Regions from separate parts of the Shewanella sp. HL-SH2 genome, predicted to be linked through region 2. Evidence: predicted binding sites of a transcription regulator. Region 2 holds the regulator's gene; each other region holds the start of a gene.

Region 1 (4,294 bases), 1.7 Mb from region 2:
CTTTGACAAATGAATCAGATAAATAGGTTATTTCACCCATTACCTGTGACACTAAATTGGTATTATATTTCGGATTAACTACACCATATGACGATACGTTAAACATCATTGGCTGAAATTGGATCTCTTCGACTGAAACCAAAGGAGTGGTATCCAGTGCAGGTTTTTCTTCAGGCGGCTTTTTTAAAGCTGAAATCCCTGCTAATGCGCCAATACCCAGTCCTAAGACAACTATGGGTAATATAATCTGTTTTTTTGTCGCCACGACTCTTCCTCAATTTATCTGATTATTTTTATGTAATGATTGTTGTCAGTTTTATCTTTTTAGCCTGGTTGCAGTTTCGTTTCCAAGCATATTTAAGGTTATATTAATCTATATGTTGTTTGTGTGTTATTTCAATGTGTAAACTTGTGTGTCAATAAGCGAATAAATACGAGATATTAATGGAAAATGATCACGCTTGTCAGCCTATCACCGCCGAATCGGTACCTACTGTTATTGAAACTGCGCGTCTGAGCTTGATACAAATGTCTTTAAATGAACAAGACTTACTGTTTGAGCTTGATCAAGATGAAGCCGTGATGCGTTACATTAATGGTGGGCGTAAAACAACCATGGAAGACATTGAACAACGCTTTATGCCCAGACTACGCCGCTATCATAATCCCCTAAAAGGATATGGTTTATGGAAGGTTATTGCTAAAGCCGCATTTGTTACTACTGAGAGCAACAGAGTTACAGAAGAGCGGGCTGGGCAGTTTTTAGGTTGGATTTTAGTGAGGCCGATGTTCTTTTTTACTGATAATCCTCATTTACATGACATTGAGCTCGGCTGGCGTTTTAAGCAATCTACCTGGGGAAAGGGCATCGCCACTGAGGCGGCCAAGGCCGTTTCCGATCTTGTTTCGAATCATACCGAAGTCACTTCATTGAGTGCGATAGCCGATGAAGATAATACTGGCTCAATTAATATTATGAAAAAGTTGGGCATGACCTTTGTTAAAAAACAAGCTCATCCTGATGTTCCTGACAATCAGCAAGTGGTTTTTTATCGTCTTTCGCTTAACAAATAGCCGTGATGTAGTACCTCAGCGAACGTAAGATTATTATCCTCACTGACAAAGATCTACATACAAAAATGCCAATCTTGCGATTGGCATTTTTAATTGTGCCCTTCAATCCAAGGATCAAAGCGAACAGAAATGATTACTTAAGTGCGTCTAGGTAGCGTTCTGCATCTAATGCAGCCATACAGCCTGTACCAGCAGAAGTAATAGCTTGACGATAATGTTGGTCCATCACATCACCACAGGCATAAATACCTTCAATACTGGTTTGGGTCGCATTACCCTGTAAACCACTGTTCACTTGTAAGTAACCGTGATTCATTTCTAATTGACCGGCAAAAATACCAGTATTAGGACTATGGCCAATGGCAATAAATACGCCAGCGACTTCTAAGTCAGTGATTGAACCGTCTTTGGTACTTTTCTTCTTCAGGCCGGTTACACCCATGTTGTCACCAACCACTTCTTCTAGAGTTTCATCTAAGTGGAGAATGATATTGCCGTTAGCCACTTTATCCATTAAACGATTAATTAAGATTTTTTCAGAGCGGAAGCTGTCACGACGGTGAATAAGATGAACTTCTGAGGCGATATTACTTAAATACAGCGCTTCTTCAACCGCAGTATTACCACCACCTACTACAGCAACTTTCTGGTTGCGATAGAAAAAACCGTCACAGGTAGCACAAGCTGATACGCCACGGCCCATAAAGGCTTCTTCTGATGGTAAGCCTAGATATTTAGCTGATGCACCGGTGGCAATAATTAATGCGTCACAGGTGTATTCGCCATTGTCGCCTTTCAAGCGAAATGGACGTTCAGTTAAAGTCACTTCGTTGATGTGATCGAAAAGAATTTCAGTATCAAACTTTTCAGCATGCTTTTGCATACGTTCCATTAGTGCAGGACCGGTTAAGTCTTCAGCATCGCCAGGCCAGTTTTCAACTTCAGTTGTCGTGGTTAATTGACCACCTTGTTGCATACCTGTGATCATGACAGGTTTTAGGTTGGCACGCGCTGCATATACTGCAGCGGTATAACCCGCTGGGCCTGAACCTAAAATCAATAGGTTACTATGACGAGCTTCACTCATGTTAATTCTCCGATTAGATACGATACATTGCGTAATAAAAAAAGTGCAATCAATAAAAATGCAATTAGGCAGGATTGTAGGGAATTTAGCAAAGCGGGTAAAGGGTGCGGTTATGATTGATAATCGATTGAGGCAATCTAATCTGTCAATAAATGGTGTCAGTGATGTATTAATCAACAGACACCTTGATATTGTCAGGTCATTAATATGCGATATGACACGAAGGCAGATTATTTTTTTCTAAATAATTTTGATGATAATCTTCAGCGATATGAAATGTTTGTAAAGGCACTATTTCAGTTACTATATGGCGTTGTCCCCAACGGCCACTACGTGCAAAGGCCAACTTAGACGCTTCAGCCTCAGCTTTTTGCTGCTTATCATGGAAGAAAATAGTACTGCGATATTGGTTACCGATATCGCCACCTTGCATATTCAGTTGTGTCGGGTTGTGATTTTGCCAAAAAACAGTTAACAAATCATCATAGCTCACCACAGCAGGATCGAATTCAACTTGAACGACTTCAGCATGACCGGTTGAGCCAGTTTTAACTTCTTTATAGGTTGTTGCAGTATCTTTTCCGCCCATATACCCACAGGTAGCATTACTTACGCCGTTAATTTCACGAAAAAAGTATTCAACACCCCAAAAACAACCCGCACCAAAAGTTGCTAACGCCATGACACACCCTTACAAAAGTTTTAATAGAAGTCTAGATGGCTATAATTGTGTTCAAGTTTAACCATTATTGCAAGCATTGATTCGTCTTTAACTGCAGTTTAGTGGCGATCAATTTCATTTTGTTTGGCTTGTGGTAGAATTAGACGTAGGAAATACAAGCAAACTGTCCAGATTTGCATAATAAAAACAACAAGGAGCTTAAATTGACTTTACCGCTTATGGACACCAGAGATTTTCTAGCTTTTACTTTAGCAAGCCCGCTATCTCTGCCACAGCAATACCATTTTCATTTAGGGGACCAAACCCAAGTTGATATTCTTGATACTGGTGTGATTGTATTTACCCCGTTAAATTCATCAGCCACGGTTAAAAAAGATATTGTACTGTCGTGTGCTGTGCATGGTAATGAAACCGCCCCGATTGAGATTTGTAATCAACTGATAAAGTCGTTATTGAGTGAAACTATTATTACTCAACATCGACTATTGTTTTTAATTGGCAATCCTTCGGCAATACTCAATAAAACCCGTTTTCTTGAAGAGAATATGAACCGTTTATTTAGCGGTGCCCATTCAAAAGGACAGGGTTTAGTTAATGCTGAGCGTATTCGTGCCAAAGCTTTAGAAGAGTATGTGGCCGACTTTTTCAATAATGGCGCATCAGGCAGTCAACGTATTCATTACGATTTGCATACTGCGATACGCCCATCAAAACATGAAAAATTTGCTATTTATCCTTACCGCCCAGGTCGAGCGTTTAGTGGTGAGCAAATGATGTTTTTAGCTGCATGTGGCGTTGACACCATATTGTTTCACCATGAACCCACAACCACATTCAGCTATTACTCTTCTGAGCACTTCAAGGCCGATGCATTTACAGTCGAGCTGGGTAAAGTGATGCCTTTTGGTGAAAACGATATGAGTCGTTTTGAAGATACCCACAAAATGTTAACGGCGTTAATTACCCAAGATGTAGTCAAATTGCCAGACTATAATTCAGCATCATTGAATTTATACAAAGTATCGCGTTCAATTAATAAAAGTGCTGACGATTTTGCTTTCAGCTTTGCTAATGATGCACCCAATTTTAGCCAATTTAACCAAGGTGAAATCCTTGCAACAGAGGCAGGCACTGAGATAAAAGTGCAACAAGAAGTCGAGGCGATAGTGTTTCCTAATGCTAAAGTACCTATAGGTCAACGAACCGTATTGTGCCTAGTACCTGCACCAAATGAAGATGTACAGTAGGCTACTGAGTTAGCGTAAAGCAAATTATACAATTTAACAGACTAAGAATTCATTAATGGCCTGGCTAAACTATTGTATGGAAGTTTACGTTAACGTAATGTTTGTCGGCAAACTATAATTAGACTGCTACTCTTGAGGTAGCATCTCACAAGAACAAGAGCACATTATGAGCAACGCACCACTGAGCAACGAAACAGTGCATCG
Region 2 (4,294 bases):
ACAAGCGTCTACATGGGATGACGCTACACCAGATTCACGTAATAACGCCGCCATTAATCTTGCTGACCAACGTTCACCAAAACTCACCACATGGCTAATTTGATATTCATTGCGCTGTTCAAGTGATAATAAGCTAATCAATTGTGACTTGTCGGTCGACAAGCGCTCACGTAAATCACGTGCTTGCTCATTAGATAATAATTGTTCGATTAAGGTTTGCTGATAGCCGATTAATACTTGTAGCTCTTCTTGCCATAGCTGACCGGTTTCACGCAAATTGAGCAGCTTATATAAAAAGTTGGTACTTTTACCTGCCGCTGAAACAACAATTAAGTCATCGCTGTGACCATGGGTCAGTAAAATGTGGGCGACTCGGCGATAACAATCCGCATCTGCAAGACTTGAACCACCAAATTTATGTAAATGACCACGCGCCATGTATTACTCCTTAAACGACAACTACAGCGCTGCGACTGCAGCTAATGCGGCTTTAATATCTGCCACTAAATCTTCACCATCTTCAATACCAACAGATAGTCTCAATAATGTATCTTTAACGCCAGCCTCAAAACGGGCTTGGGCATCCATTGCTCTATGGGTCATAGTCGCAGGAACGGCTATTAAACTTTCCACTCCGCCTAAACTTTCAGCAACACTGAACAAGGTTAACGCATCTAAGAATGCTACAACCTCTGCTTCACCACCTTTCAGCTCGAAACTGAGCATAGCGCCAAAGCCTTTTTGCTGTTTTTTCGCAATTTCGTGTCCAGGATGATCCGTTAATCCTGGATAATATACTTTTGCGACCACAGGGCTTTGACATAGCGCATCAACTATCTGTTTGGCATTGGCTTGATGTTCACGAATTCGCACTGCTAAAGTACGAATACCACGCAGAGTAAGGTAACTGTCAAACGCTGATCCCGTTAAGCCTAAGGTGTTTGACCACCAATGCAGTAACTCGCCGATGTCTGGATCTTTAGCTACAACAGCGCCGCCAACCACATCACTGTGACCATTGATATATTTGGTCGTGGAATGGATAACGATATCAGCCCCTAAATTTAAAGGCTGCTGCAAAATAGGTGATAAAAAGGTGTTATCCACGGTAACCAATGCGCCAACTTCTTTTGCTGCAGTAGCAATGGCGGCAATATCAACCACACGCAGTAATGGATTGGACGGGGTTTCTAACCACACCATTTTAGGCTTTTTGGCAATGGCTTCCGCTAATGCTGCCGCGTTGGTTTGATCAACGACGGCCAATTTAAACTGACCTTTTTTGGCCAAGTTAGTAAATAAACGGTAACTACCTCCATAGCAATCATGTGGCACAACCAATAAATCGTCTGGGCCTAATAAATGGGTCACTAGCGTAATGGCAGCCATGCCAGTACAGGTTATCACTCCGGTAGCCCCTTGCTCTAATTTGGCTAAGGCTTCGCCTAAAATACAACGTGTTGGATTGCCTGAACGGCTGTAATCAAACTCACGCGGATTTTTATGGCCATCAAAAGAATAATTGGTCGATAAATAAATTGGCGGGACAACTGCACCATGTTGTGTGTCACTTTCAATCCCCTGTCGGACGGCGACAGTAGCATTGCTATGTTGTTTACAAGACTTGGTCATGATTGATTCCTAACATTACGAACACACAAAGAGATGTCTAGATGGCTAAATTTACCTAACTGAGCAGCTCAGGTCAACAAAAATAGACGTTTAGACGTCTAAACATAAAGAAATCTATTTGCAATGTGCACTAAAACACAGCAATAATTTGACTAGAAACTTTAAGGGTTTAAAATCTGCACCGTATTTAAAGTAAAGGGTGAGTTAATGACTGAGTGGAATGGCGACTATATTAGCCCATATGCCGAACACGGCAAGAAGAATGAACAAGTAAAAAAAATCACAGTTTCAATTCCGTTAAAAGTATTGAAAGTACTGACCGATGAGCGCACTCGTCGCCAGGTAAATAATTTACGTCACGCGACAAATAGTGAATTACTTTGCGAAGCTTTTTTACATGCTTACACGGGTCAACCATTGCCCGATGATCATGACTTATCAAAAGATGAGCCTGACAGCATTCCGCGTGAAGCGAAAGCATTGATGGACCAAATGGGTATTGAATGGGAAGACTTAGAGTAATTAATCACTTTTAAGTCATTTCACATCTGCTATTCATTCCATCAAGATGAATATCCTGCTTAGTCAGGGTAGTTATCTTGATGGAATTTTGTTTTTAGACACGATCAAACAATTGATATCAATCAATATACAAATGCTTGTGTTGAAAAACGTTAGTTACTAAGAGTCATTGCATGCCATTCATTGATCCCACCACGTTATTACTCGCCTCAGTTATTATTTTTTGCGGCGCATTAACCCAAAGCTTAATCGGTTTCGGTTTAGCCGTAGTCGCCAGTCCCTTACTGTATATTATCGACCCACAGTTAGTGCCCGTTCCAGTGATTGTGATGGGGTTTGCAATTTCACTAATGACCTTATTCAGAGAGCGTAGCCATTTAGAATTTAATGGATTGCAATATGCGTTACTTGGCAGAATTCCGGGTGGTTTTTTGGGCGCAAGCTTACTATTGCTCGCCCCCCAACCCATATTAGGACTCGCTATTGCGGGTATTGTATTTACAGCGGTTTTATTGAGTGTTTTTAAATTGTCCGCACCTGTGAATCGGATAACCTTATTTATTGCGGGTATTGTCTCAGGTATTTTTGGCAACATTGCCGCCATTGGTGGACCGCCAATGGCTATTTTGCTGGCCGGAAAAGATGCCAGCCAATTTAGGGCGGCACTATCAGCCTTTTTTATCTTTAGCTCAATGATTGCACTGGCTATTTTAGCCATTGTAGGTTTAGTTGAAGTGAAGCACATTTGGCTTTCTTTAATGCTGCTTCCATCGGTATTCGCAGGCTATGTTATAGCAGGGCGCATTGTCGGCAAAGTCGATAAAAACAAAACCCGCAAAGCCACCTTAATATTGTGTTCGTTAAGTGCGCTACTATTAACGGTAAAGTCATTAAATAGTCTTTAAAAACCTTTGTTAACATAGCTTAAATCACATAGTGAGTCCTTCACTGCACCAATCATTAACTTCATTAGTGATTGGGTCAACAAACTGCAAACGCTGCGCTAATAACTGTAATGGTTTGTCAAAATCATCATCGTCTTTAGCCTGCAGTCTGGGATAAAAACGGTCATGTAATAAAGGCATGCCTAAACTCTGCATGTGTACCCGTAACTGGTGGGTTTTACCGGTAACGGGTTCCAGTTCAAAAAGTCCTAGGTTATTGTTAATTTTGAGCAATGTAATCTCAGAATGACTATTACTAGGCCCGTCAACAATCTGCATGGTAAAACTAGGTGTTCCACGTTCTAGCCGATTCTTAATGGTCCAATGATATGGCAACATCATCTGATTTAAGGCGAAGTCTTGTGGTAACTCGGCCACTGCTTGGTAGGTTTTTTTAATTTTATCATCGAGAAAAAGTTGATGATAAGCATGTCGAGTCTCAGGATTTACCGTCATCAACATCACGCCAGCGGTGTCTTTATCAAGCCGATGAGCTGGAGCTATTGTGTCTATTCCAGTGCGAATACGTAAACGGTGTACTAAGCATTCATTCACATAATTACCACCAGGGGTAACCGGTAAAAAATGCGGTTTATAGACAATGATTTTATGATCATCTTGATAAAGAATTTGCTCGGTAAAAGGCACTTTTTTTTCAACTGCAACTTCACGATAATAATAAACCCGTTTGGTTGCGGCATATTCACTTTGGCAATCAATTAATTGGCCATCTTGCCAATGTACTTTGCCCTCTTTAATCCGTTGATCCCACGCTGAGGGTGATATTTGTGGAAACTTATCAATTAAAAAAGCCAACACTGTTGGATAAACTGTAGAGGATTCACTCGTGCGAGGTAAGACAACATAGGATGGCTGCGCCGCAATAGCGCCAGTAGGTAAAAGTGACTCGTGAGTAGATTTCGACATAAAAATTATCAGGGTACCGAATAGATACCCTTATATTATCAGGTTATACATCAACATGGGATTTTAGTAATTGCAGGACAAAGTCCATGGTTTTGTGACAATTGGGCTGATCCACCAAACGTAACTTATCACGACTATACATGGGCAAAACCTCTAACCAACGCTGACTCACCCAGGTCGCATCTTCTAAATGAATTTGTGAATACAAACCAAGTAAATCAGGGTTAACTTCATAAAACTGTTCAAGCGCTGCGCTGATAATTTCAAAC
Region 3 (4,294 bases), 330 kb from region 2:
CAAATACGTCGCCAATTTGCGCTTCTGTTAGTACCTCAGTTGGACAGCCCTGCGCTACCAGCAGGCCCTTATTGAGTAATAAAAGGTGGTCACACATTGCACTTGCTAGATTTAAATCATGAATAGACGCAATGACCGTAATACCTAAACTTTTCACTAATTCTAAAATTTGAATTTGATAACGAATATCTAAATGATTAGTTGGCTCATCTAAAATAAGTAATTGCGGGCGCTGCACTATCGCTCGAGCAATCAAAGCTCGTTGTTTTTCACCACCCGATAATTGGCCATATTGCAAAAATGCTTTATCAGTTAAGCCTACTTTGTTGATGGCATCATTAATAAGCTGATTATCTTCAGCCGTATAACCATCAAACATACCTTTATGCGGTGTTAACCCCATTGCAATTAACTGACTGGTGTTCATGTCAAAAAATTGCGGAGTATCTTGTTGGACTACGGCAACTTGAGTGGCAAAAGCTTTTCCATGAAATTGACTAATATCTTGACCAAATAAGGATATTGTTCCGCGACTAGGGGTAATGTAGCGATATAAACAGCGCAGTAAACTCGACTTACCCGCACCATTGGGGCCAATAATTCCAAGCATTTTATTGGCTGTAAGGCTAAAACTAATATCAGCTAAAATTTGAGTATCATCATGTCGCCAACTCAGCTGATTAACCACTAAAGCAGGTATCGATGCTGATGAATTAGCGGCCATTAGCGCTTCAACACTTTGGGAATTCACAAATCACGCCCTCGACAATGGCTTGATTTACGATTAAGTAAGCCAAGCATAAACAAGCCGAAGTTAACTAGATGGCTAATAGGGGAAGCACGAACAAGATCAAACATACACGCTCCGCTGAGTATCCCGCTCAGGCGTAAAAATGAATAGTGACAAGCTGGTATCTGACTTTTGCTGGCCACAGACATATAATATGCAGGACAAACAATCACAGTTGCGGGGACAGTTCGGGCTTACCCGATTCCCAATACTCAACACTATATATAACACGGCTCTATTTTGGTGGTTAATGATGGCCAGTTCAATCTAAAACTGATCTTTTCAAAACATAAGCTGCCTTGTGTGGCCATTTGTAAGTCATCTGCATCAATAAATACATCAACTGTCATCAACGCGGCATAGGGTAATTGTAATTGCGTAAACACGCCAGCCTGCCCTTCAGCACCTAACAGTTGTGCCATAATGCAACGCATTACCCCGCCATGGGTCACAACAAGTGCTTGATTGGGTAATTCACTTATCAGAGTTTCATTGGTCAATTTTGCAGAGGCAAAAGACTCATCCTGAACATCACCGTCAATCGAATTCAGCATCTGACTAATAATTTTCACTAATACCTGCTTCACTCGGGCACTAAAATCAACTAAGTGCTCACCTCCTGGTGGCGTGTTCTCATGCAGCCAAGGGTTTGCCCAGTATGCATCTAATTGCGCTTGGTGTAGCTTATATAATGCCTGCCAGGTTTGACCATCCCATTGGCCAAAATCAATTTCTTGTAAACTGTCTAATAGTGTTATGGGCAACTGGTGTTGTTTTGCGATAAGGTCACTAAACACAGCGCAACGCCTCAACGGGGATGAATACACAATAGCAGGGCATAGCGCTAAGCTATTAAAAGCTTGTTGCATTTGTATTTGACCTTGTTCAGACAAGGCTACATCTGTTTTACCGCGCAAGATCTCACCGCCAAGGCAGTGACCATGGCGCAGGAATACCAATTGAAGATGTTTCATGGTTTTCTGCCTTGCCCTGAAGATAACAACTCGCGTATTATGGACGTCTATACGTATAAATGTCCAAACAAAATTCTGTTTGTTGAGAGCCAGCTATTCATTATTTACCCATTAACTCTCAATAAAATAGCTAGTTAGATAAATATGTCACGATTAAGTTAACGTGCCACTGCATTAAAAAGGTAATCAGTTATGACCAAGTCAACTTCCTACACTCAAGTGCTTGAACAACTGACAAACACGCTAAAAGAGCGAATTGTCATTCTCGATGGTGCTATGGGTACCATGATCCAAGACTACAAGTTGGAAGAAGAAGATTACCGTGGTGACAGATTTAAAGACTGGCATTGCGACGTCAAAGGCAACAATGACATGTTGGTCCTTAGCCAACGTCAAATCATTAAAGATATTCATACTAAGTATCTGCTAGCCGGTGCTGACATTATTGAAACCAACACCTTTAACGCTACCACCATTGCTATGGCTGACTACGATATGCAGTCGCTATCGGCTGAAATTAATTTAGAAGGTGCCCGGGTTGCCCGCGAAGCAGCCGATGAAGTGGCCGCGCAAACGGGTTATGCCCGCTATGTAGCGGGTGTGCTTGGTCCAACCAATCGCACCTGCTCAATCAGCCCAGATGTAAACGACCCTAGCTTTCGTAACGTTAGCTTTGATGAGTTAGTTGATGCTTATGTTGAGTCAACCACAGCCTTAATTGAAGGCGGCGCCGACATCATTATGGTTGAAACCATCTTTGATACCTTAAACGCCAAAGCCGCCTTATTTGCCATTGAGAAAGTATTTGATCAACTTGGCGATCGCTTACCAGTAATGATTTCAGGCACAATTACCGATGCATCTGGTCGCACATTGACCGGCCAAACCACTGAAGGTTTTTACAATTCACTGCGTCATATCAAGCCGTTATCTATCGGTCTTAACTGTGCATTAGGCCCAAAAGAACTGCGCCCTTATGTAGAAGAGTTATCCCGTATTGCTGAATGTTTTGTGTCTGCTCACCCAAACGCAGGTTTACCAAACGAGTTTGGCGGTTACGATGAAACTCCAGAGGAAATGGCCGAAATCATTAGTGATTGGGCCCGTGAAGGCATGCTGAATATTGTAGGTGGATGTTGTGGCAGCACACCCGCTCATATCAATACCATACGAGAATCAGTGATCAATCATGAGCCGCGCCAGATACCTGATATTCCGGTGGCTTGTCGCCTATCAGGATTAGAGCCATTAACCATTGATGGTAACTCACTCTTTGTTAACGTCGGCGAACGTGCCAACGTCACCGGCTCAGCTAAATTCTTACGCTTAATTAAAGAAGAAAAATTTGAAGAAGCGTTAGATGTGGTGCGCGAACAAGTTGAAAATGGCGCACAAATCATCGACGTCAACATGGATGAAGGCATGCTAGACGGTGCCGAGTCGATGAAAAAGTTCTTAAACTTAATCGCTTCAGAGCCCGATATTTCCCGCGTACCGATTATGATCGACTCATCAAAATGGGAAGTGATTGAAGCCGGCCTTAAGTGTGTTCAAGGCAAATCTATCGTTAACTCTATTTCGATGAAAGAAGGCGAAGAAGCCTTTATCAAACAGGCTACGTTAGTCAAACGCTACGGCGCGGCAGCCATAGTGATGGCCTTTGATGAAGACGGCCAAGCCGATACCCGTGAGCGTAAAACCCAAATTTGTACCCGTGCCTATCGTTTGTTAGTTGATGTGGTCGGCTTTCCCCCTGAAGACATTATTTTTGACCCGAACATTTTTGCTATTGCTACCGGTATAGATGAGCACGACAATTATGCGGTCGATTTTATCGAATCAATTAAAGACATTAAAGCCACCTTACCCTATGCGATGATTTCTGGCGGTGTGTCAAACGTGTCATTTTCATTCCGTGGCAACAACCCTGTACGTGAAGCGATTCATGCGGTGTTCTTATACCATGCGATTCAAGCGGGTATGGACATGGGCATTGTTAACGCTGGGCAACTAGCCATTTATGATGACATTGATGCCGATTTAAAAGAAAAGGTCGAAAACGTTGTTCAGAACCGGCCCTGCCCGGTTGCTGATTCAACCAACACTGAACAATTATTAGATGTGGCTGAAAAGTACCGTGGCGACGGCACTCAAGTGGCTAAAAAAGAAGATTTAGCATGGCGCAGTTGGCCAGTAGAGAAACGTTTATCGCATGCCTTAGTCAAAGGTATCACCGAATTTATTGATGAAGACACCGAAGCAGCAAGGCTTCAAGCAGCACGTCCACTTGATGTTATTGAAGGGCCGCTGATGGACGGCATGAATGTGGTCGGCGACTTATTTGGTGCTGGTAAAATGTTCTTGCCACAAGTGGTTAAATCCGCTCGAGTGATGAAAAAAGCAGTTGCTTTTTTAAACCCGTATATTGAACTAGAAAAAGTTGAAGGCCAATCAAACGGCCGTATCTTAATGGTGACGGTTAAAGGTGATGTACATGATATTGGTAAAAATATTGTTGGCGTTGTCTTGG

What was found. Region 2 encodes MetJ, which represses methionine synthesis genes. Its sites were predicted from a motif close to TAGACGTCTAGACGTCTA; they were not measured.
Region 1: a site for MetJ is predicted at 2,868-2,885, ahead of msrA (peptide-methionine (S)-S-oxide reductase MsrA). Genes of this name have one in related genera too.
Region 3: a site for MetJ is predicted at 1,805-1,822, ahead of metH (methionine synthase). Genes of this name have one in related genera too.

What each region holds. Positions count from the first base shown of each region.
Region 1 is NZ_CP195035.1:2,546,633-2,550,926, forward strand. Features, by position in the region: gene ACRWP9_RS11015 (efflux RND transporter periplasmic adaptor subunit) at 1-265, opposite strand, end outside; gene ACRWP9_RS11020 (GNAT family N-acetyltransferase) at 445-1,074, shown strand; gene trxB (thioredoxin-disulfide reductase) at 1,208-2,161, opposite strand; gene msrA (peptide-methionine (S)-S-oxide reductase MsrA) at 2,364-2,843, opposite strand; gene astE (succinylglutamate desuccinylase) at 3,047-4,090, shown strand; gene ACRWP9_RS11040 (thiamine pyrophosphate-dependent dehydrogenase E1 component subunit alpha) at 4,257-4,294, shown strand, end outside.
Region 2 is NZ_CP195035.1:4,271,477-4,275,770, forward strand. Features, by position in the region: gene ACRWP9_RS18790 (bifunctional aspartate kinase/homoserine dehydrogenase II) at 1-438, opposite strand, end outside; gene metB (cystathionine gamma-synthase) at 460-1,632, opposite strand; gene metJ (met regulon transcriptional regulator MetJ) at 1,840-2,154, shown strand; gene ACRWP9_RS18805 (sulfite exporter TauE/SafE family protein) at 2,328-3,059, shown strand; gene ACRWP9_RS18810 (pseudouridine synthase) at 3,084-4,025, opposite strand; gene ACRWP9_RS18815 (LON peptidase substrate-binding domain-containing protein) at 4,069-4,294, opposite strand, start outside.
Region 3 is NZ_CP195035.1:3,940,713-3,945,006, forward strand. Features, by position in the region: gene ACRWP9_RS17245 (ABC transporter ATP-binding protein) at 1-724, opposite strand, end outside; cobalamin riboswitch at 890-1,038, opposite strand; gene ACRWP9_RS17250 (histidine phosphatase family protein) at 1,009-1,764, opposite strand; gene metH (methionine synthase) at 1,957-4,294, shown strand, end outside.